3 regions of the Pseudomonas sp. NFACC46-3 genome follow, and region 1 is predicted to be linked to each of the others. Evidence: predicted binding sites of a transcription regulator. Region 1 holds the regulator's gene; each other region holds the start of a gene.
What was found. Region 1 encodes FliA, which starts transcription of late flagellar genes. Its sites were predicted from a motif close to CTAAAGTTTNNNNNNNNNNNGCCGNTAA; they were not measured.

Region 1 (2,271 bases):
GTACAGGTGATCGCGGTGACCGGCGGCAAAGGTGGCGTCGGGAAGACTAACGTGTCAGTGAACTTGTCCCTGGCTCTGGCAGAGCTTGGCCGACGGGTCATGCTGCTGGACGCCGACCTGGGCCTGGCGAACGTCGACGTGTTGTTGGGGCTTACACCCAAACGCACGCTGGCGGACGTGATTGAAGGGCGCTGTGAGCTGCGTGACGTATTGTTGCAGGGGCCGGGCGGGATTCGCATCGTGCCGGCTGCCTCAGGCACCCAGAGCATGGTTCACCTGACCCCGGCCCAGCACGCGGGCCTGATCCAGGCTTTCAGCGACATCGGCGACAACCTCGATGTGCTGGTGATCGACACCGCAGCCGGTATCGGTGACTCGGTCGTCAGTTTTGTCCGCGCGGCCCAGGAAGTGCTGCTGGTGGTCTGCGACGAACCGACGTCCATCACCGACGCCTATGCCCTGATCAAGTTGCTTAACCGCGACTATGGCATGAACCGCTTCCGCGTCCTGGCCAACATGGCCCAGAGCCCGCAGGAAGGACGCAACCTGTTCGCCAAGTTGACAAAGGTCACGGATCGTTTCCTGGACGTCGCCCTACAATACGTCGGCGCAGTGCCTTACGACGAAAGCGTACGCAAGGCCGTCCAGAAGCAACGTGCCGTTTATGAAGCCTTTCCACGTTCCAAATGCGCGCTGGCGTTCAAGGCAATCGCCCAGAAGGTCGATACCTGGCCACTGCCGGCCAACCCTCGCGGGCATCTGGAATTTTTCGTCGAGCGTCTTGTGCAACAAACAGCAGGGCCCGTGCTATGACAGCCAGCGGTTACAACCATCTCTACAAAAAATCGGCACGGGACGCCCAATACGAATTGATCGAGCGTTACGCGCCACTGGTCAAGCGTATCGCCTATCACTTGCTGGCGCGGTTGCCGGCCAGTGTCCAGGTCGAGGACTTGATCCAGGCGGGCATGATCGGCCTGCTCGAAGTGTCGAACAAATACGACGCGAGCAAGGGCGCGAGTTTCGAGACGTATGCCGGTATTCGCATTCGCGGTGCGATGCTCGATGAAGTCCGCAAGGGCGATTGGGCGCCGCGTTCGGTACACCGCAATACCCGCATGGTCAGTGATGCAATTCGGGCAATTGAAGCTAAAACCGGGCGTGACGCTAAAGATCACGAGGTTGCGGCCGAACTCCAGTTGAGTCTCGACGATTATTACGGGATTTTGAACGATACCTTGGGCAGTCGCCTGTTCAGTTTCGACGACCTGTTGCAGGACGGCGAGCATGAAGGGCTGCACGAGGATAATGCAAGTGCTCACATGGAGCCGTCGCGTGACCTGGAAGATGAACGTTTCCAGAGCGCGCTGGCGGATGCGATTGCCAATCTGCCGGAGCGTGAGCGGCTGGTCTTGGCGCTGTACTACGACGAAGAGCTGAACCTCAAGGAAATCGGTGAGGTCCTGGGGGTCAGCGAATCGCGGGTCAGCCAGTTACACAGCCAGTGCGCGGCCCGTTTGCGGGGGCGTTTGGGGGAGTGGCGAGCGCGTTGACAGGCAGTGTGGGGACACTGCGAACGAGGCTGGCCTGGCAGGTGCTGTACCAGTCTCCATCCGTTGTGCTCCAGACCGTTGTCGAGTGTTGTGCCGGATTGATTGAAATGGCGCGTCCAGGTGCTGGGCGCGTTTAAGACTGCTTGGAGGTCGAATTGGACAAGAACATGAAAATCCTCATCGTTGATGACTTCTCAACGATGCGGCGGATCATAAAAAACCTGTTGCGTGACCTTGGGTTCACCAACACGGCCGAAGCAGATGACGGGACCACTGCGCTCCCGATGTTGCACAGTGGCAACTTCGATTTCCTGGTCACCGACTGGAACATGCCGGGCATGACCGGTATCGACCTGTTGCGCCAGGTGCGTGCCGACGAAAAACTCAAGCATCTGCCGGTGCTGATGGTCACTGCCGAAGCCAAGCGCGAGCAGATCATCGAAGCGGCCCAGGCCGGTGTAAACGGCTATGTGGTCAAACCCTTCACGGCCCAGGCGTTGAAAGAGAAGATCGAAAAAATCTTCGAACGCATCGGTTAACGGCGCCACGGGGGAGCTATGGATAACGAATCTTCAATGGGCGATTTCGAATCGACCCTGAAAAAACATGCCCGCGAACTGGTCGACAGCCTTGAAAAAGGTCGCTTTGGCGATGCGGTTCAAATGATCCATGAGCTCAACCAGACCCGTGACCGCGGTCTGTATCAGGAGGTGGGCAA
Region 2 (2,271 bases), on a different contig from region 1:
AGCAGTTCCTCGCGCACGACGCTATTGACGGTCGGTGTACGGGACAGCAGCCACATGTAGCGACGGCTTGGGTCGCCGACGATGGCGGTCTTGTAGTCATCGCTGACGTACAACACCCAGTATTGCCCTTTCGCCACGCCCGGCACGATCCGCGAAAACCAGTTGTCGAACTCGACCCAGAGCTTGTCGGTCTTGCCCGGCACCTGCGGCGTGGCGGTGCCCCTGGCTTCTTCCCACTGCCAGTCCGAGGTCAGGCAGCGATTGAGCACGCCCACGTTGCCGTCTGGCTTGAGGGTGTAGTGAGCTTCCGATTGCGCGCAATTGCGCTGGAAATACATGGGCAGGCGGGCCAACTCATACCAGGTGCCTTGGTAGCGCTTGAGATTGACGCTGTTGACCGTCTTGGGTGCCAGCGGATCTTCGCCAGAAGTGGCACAGCCAGCCAAAATCAGGCCAGCCAAAAGCACAAAAACTAACCGCATCATTATTTTTCTCCCGCGGGCACTGTGGCCAGCATGGTTAGTTCGTCAGTTCTACTTCTGGCGCCGAAGTAGAACTGACGAACTAACCATACTGGCCACCTTCCCCGGTTTACTTCAGGCCTTGGCCGGAAAACATCAACACTTTGTCACCGGCGTACTGCACGCTGATAAAGCTTTTCTGGTCGCCCCAGGTGCAACTGGACATGCCGAGCGCGCCCGAGCAATCGGTCGGTTTCCCCAGTAACGTTTCGACTTCGGACTTGGGCATGCCAGCCGACAGCTTCGAATAGTTTTCCTGGTTGACCTTGCTGCATGCAGTCAATACGACACACACAAACAACAAGGCGATAGATCGCAGCGACATGGTGTACTCCTGGAACGGAAGGGGGGTGGCAGGTGCCAACCAGAAGCTTAGAAGAGAAAACCCCTATCTGGTTCCCCGACACCCCCGGTATTTATTGGGTCTGGCCTGGTGTTTCATCGGTGAAACACTCACTTTGTGACAGCGTCGTGCATTTCGTCGGAATTGAACCGCTATCGGCTGATGGGGCGCTCTGGCACGCCGATAAAAAGAAACAGCGCAAAGGAACGCGTTATGGCAAATTGACAGCCCGTCCTGACCCGTCCCTCCGCGGTAGTGTTATTAATGACCAGAAACATGAAATTCAGCCATAAAATCCTATTGGCTGCCGCCCTCGTGGTGGCCGTTGCATTCGCCTGTTTCATCCTGTTCAACGACTATCGTCAACGCCAGAGCTTGAACGCCAGCACCGAAACCTCCATGCAGGAACTCGGCAGCCTGACCAGTCGCAATATCCAGACGTGGGTCGAGGGCCGCATCCAGCTGCTGCAATCGCTGGCCCAGCAGATTGCCGTGGACGGCAGCAGTGCCGACAGCCTCAAGCGCGCCGTGGGCTTGCCGGCCTACACCAGCAATTTCCAGCTCAGTTATTTTGGTGGCACCGACGGCGTGATGTTCTCGGTACCGGCCGGCAATCGCGCTGCCGATTACGACCCGCGCGCCCGTGGCTGGTACAAGGCCGCCAACAGCGCGCAGCAAACCATCGTCACCGAACCCTACATCGCCGCCTCGTCGGGCAAGCTGGTGATCACCGTCGCCACCCCGGTGCAGCACCAGAACCAGATGATCGGCGTGGCCGGTGCGGACATCGACCTGTCCAGCGTCAGCGCCATCATCAATTCGCTGAACTTCGGCGGCCACGGCCACGCGTTCATCGTCAGTGCCGACGGCAAGATCCTGATCCACCCCGACAGCAAGCGCGTGCTCAAGACCCTGGCCGAGGCCTACCCTAACGGCGCGCCTCAAATCAGCCCGGGCGTGAAAGAAGTCGACCTCGACGGCAAGACCCAATTCATCTCCTTCACCCACGTCAACGGCGTGCCGGGAGCCGACTGGTACGTGGCGCTGGTGCTCGACAAGGACACCGCGCTGGCGATGCTCAGTGAGTTCCGCACTTCGGCGCTGATCGCCATGGTCATCGCGGTGGTGTTCATCATCGCCCTGCTTGGCATGTTGATCCGCGTGCTGATGCAACCGCTGCTGACCATGGGCCGCGCCATGCACGACATCGCCGAAGGCGAAGGCGACCTGACTCGGCGCCTGGTCATCCACGGCCACGACGAATTCGGCGCGCTGGGGACGTCGTTCAACCGCTTTGTCGAACGCATTCATACCTCGATCCGTGAAGTGGCCTCGGCCACCGGCCAGGTCAACGAAGTCGCCCTGCGCGTGGTCAGCGCGTCCAACTCGTCGATGTTCAACTCCGAC
Region 3 (2,271 bases), on a different contig from region 1:
CGGCCGCCCTTGATCAGGACGTGCGTGCAGTGGCGGCAGCGGGAACCTTGGCCGGTGCCGCAGCCGGTGCCGGAACCTTGGCGGGGGCTGCTGCTGGGGCTGGCGCCGGGGTTGTCGGCTGCGGGGCCGGTGCTTCGGTCGGCGCCACACGCTCCAGGCGCACGACCACGCGACGATTCTTGGCCCGGTTGGCGGCGTTGGTATTGGGCACCAGGGGATAACGCTCGCCGTGGAAACGCAGGGTGATCTGCGATTCCTGGAAGCCATTGGCCTTGAAGAAATCCTGGACCGCCAGGGCCCGACGGCGCGACAGTTCACGGTTGGTCAGGCGATTGCCACTGTTGTCGGAGTGACCATCGAGTTCGACATGATTGACGCTCGGGTCGGCCTTGATGAAGTCGAGCATCACCTGCAACTGGGCCTTGGCCCGCGCATCGAGCTCGACTTCCTCGCCAGGGAAGCCGATCTGGGTCTGCTTCACCTGTTCGAAATTCTTCGGCAGCAACTTGGCCACGCAGCTCTGATAGTCGCTGAAGGCTTTGTTGAAACGCACCGGCAGCAACCGGACTTCCGACACTCGACCGTCCTCGGTATTGCGCCGTACCACAGGGCTGCGACCGTCCATCAGGCCGCTGATCAAGCGACCGGCCTGGACCTGCGAGCTGTTGAACAACACATCGCCACTGCCAATGCTGACCGAGCCCAGGTTGATATCGCCTCGCCCCGGTTGCCATGGTGCGGCCGCCGCCAGCAAGGTCGCGGAACCGCCGCCGAGCATCGGATTATAGGCCTTGAGCCTGAAGGTGGCCTGCTCACCCGCCCGGCGCACGAATTCGCCACTGCCAAAATCAGTGATCGGCTGGCTCAGCCGGCACTCGAACTTGTCGCCTTCGACCGTCCACTCAATGCTCTCCAGACGGGTCTGGAAAGTGAGCGCCATGGCAGGAAGGCTGGCAAACACACTGAGCAAGGCTAGATAACGCTGGCGCACGGGAGGCTCCACTGACTTTTATACAAAGATCGACGCATGCCGAGGGCATGACGCCTGTCCGGGGCACTGAACGGATTCGTGGCACACCTGTAGGAGCTATCGGTAAGTTGCGCCAGAACTTGATAGCGGGTGCCTGAATCGGTCTTTTCCGGTAGCATTCCCACAGTTTGACCCGCCTGGAAGCCCCCCAATGTCCGACCGCCTGACCCTGCTGCGTCCCGACGACTGGCATATTCATCTTCGCGATGGTGCTGTGTTGACCCATACCGTCGCCGATGTCGCGCGCACCTTCGGGCGCGCAATCATCATGCCTAACCTGGTTCCGCCAGTGCGCAATGCCGCCGAAGCCGACGGCTATCGCCAGCGCATCCTCGCCGCACGCCCGGCTGGCAGCCGCTTCGAACCGTTGATGGTGCTTTATCTCACCGACCGCACCCAGCCCGAAGAAATCCGCGAGGCCAAGGCCAGCGGCTTCGTCCATGCCGCCAAGCTGTACCCGGCCGGCGCGACCACCAACTCCGATTCCGGCGTCACCAGCATCGACAAGATCTTCCCGGCGCTGGAGGCGATGGCCGAAGTCGGTATGCCATTGTTGATCCATGGTGAAGTCACCCGGGGCGACGTCGACGTGTTCGACCGCGAGAAAATCTTCATCGACGAGCACATGCGCCGCGTCGTGGAGCGCTTCCCGACCCTCAAGGTAGTGTTCGAACACATCACCACCGGCGATGCCGTGCAGTTCGTCAACGAGGCCCCGGCCAACGTCGGCGCGACCATTACCGCCCATCACCTGCTGTACAACCGCAACCACATGCTGGTGGGCGGGATCCGGCCGCACTTCTATTGCCTGCCGATCCTCAAGCGCAATACCCACCAGGAAGCCTTGCTGGACGCCGCCACCAGCGGCAGCGCCAAGTTTTTCCTCGGCACCGACTCGGCACCCCACGCCCAGCATGCCAAGGAAGCGGCCTGCGGTTGCGCCGGTTGCTACACCGCCTATGCCGCCATCGAGATGTACGCCGAAGCCTTCGAACAGCGCAACGCGCTGGACAAGCTCGAAGGCTTCGCCAGCCTGCATGGCCCACGTTTCTATGGCCTGCCGGTGAACACCGATCGTATTACCCTGGTTCGCGATGAGTGGACCGCCCCCGCCAGCCTGCCTTTCGGCGATCTGGCTGTCATCCCGCTGCGCGCCGGTGAAAAACTGCGCTGGCGCCTGCTGGAGGAAAACGCGTGAGTGAAGATCATTTCGACGACGAACTGGACGGCAACGGTGGTTC

Region 2: a site for FliA is predicted at 1,024-1,051, ahead of BM300_RS12440 (methyl-accepting chemotaxis protein). Genes of this name have one in related genera too.
Region 3: a site for FliA is predicted at 1,088-1,115, ahead of BM300_RS06475 (flagellar protein MotY). Genes of this name have one in related genera too.

What each region holds. Positions count from the first base shown of each region.
Region 1 covers NZ_FOTH01000030.1:50,728-52,998, forward strand. The annotation lists gene fleN (flagellar synthesis regulator FleN) at 1-813, shown strand, start outside; gene fliA (RNA polymerase sigma factor FliA) at 810-1,553, shown strand; gene BM300_RS24015 (chemotaxis response regulator CheY) at 1,721-2,092, shown strand; gene BM300_RS24020 (protein phosphatase CheZ) at 2,111-2,271, shown strand, end outside.
Region 2 covers NZ_FOTH01000010.1:3,107-5,377, forward strand. The annotation lists gene BM300_RS12430 (lipocalin family protein) at 1-485, opposite strand, end outside; gene BM300_RS12435 (hypothetical protein) at 592-846, opposite strand; gene BM300_RS12440 (methyl-accepting chemotaxis protein) at 1,129-2,271, shown strand, end outside.
Region 3 covers NZ_FOTH01000003.1:205,583-207,853, forward strand. The annotation lists gene BM300_RS06475 (flagellar protein MotY) at 14-991, opposite strand; gene pyrC (dihydroorotase) at 1,182-2,228, shown strand; gene rnt (ribonuclease T) at 2,225-2,271, shown strand, end outside.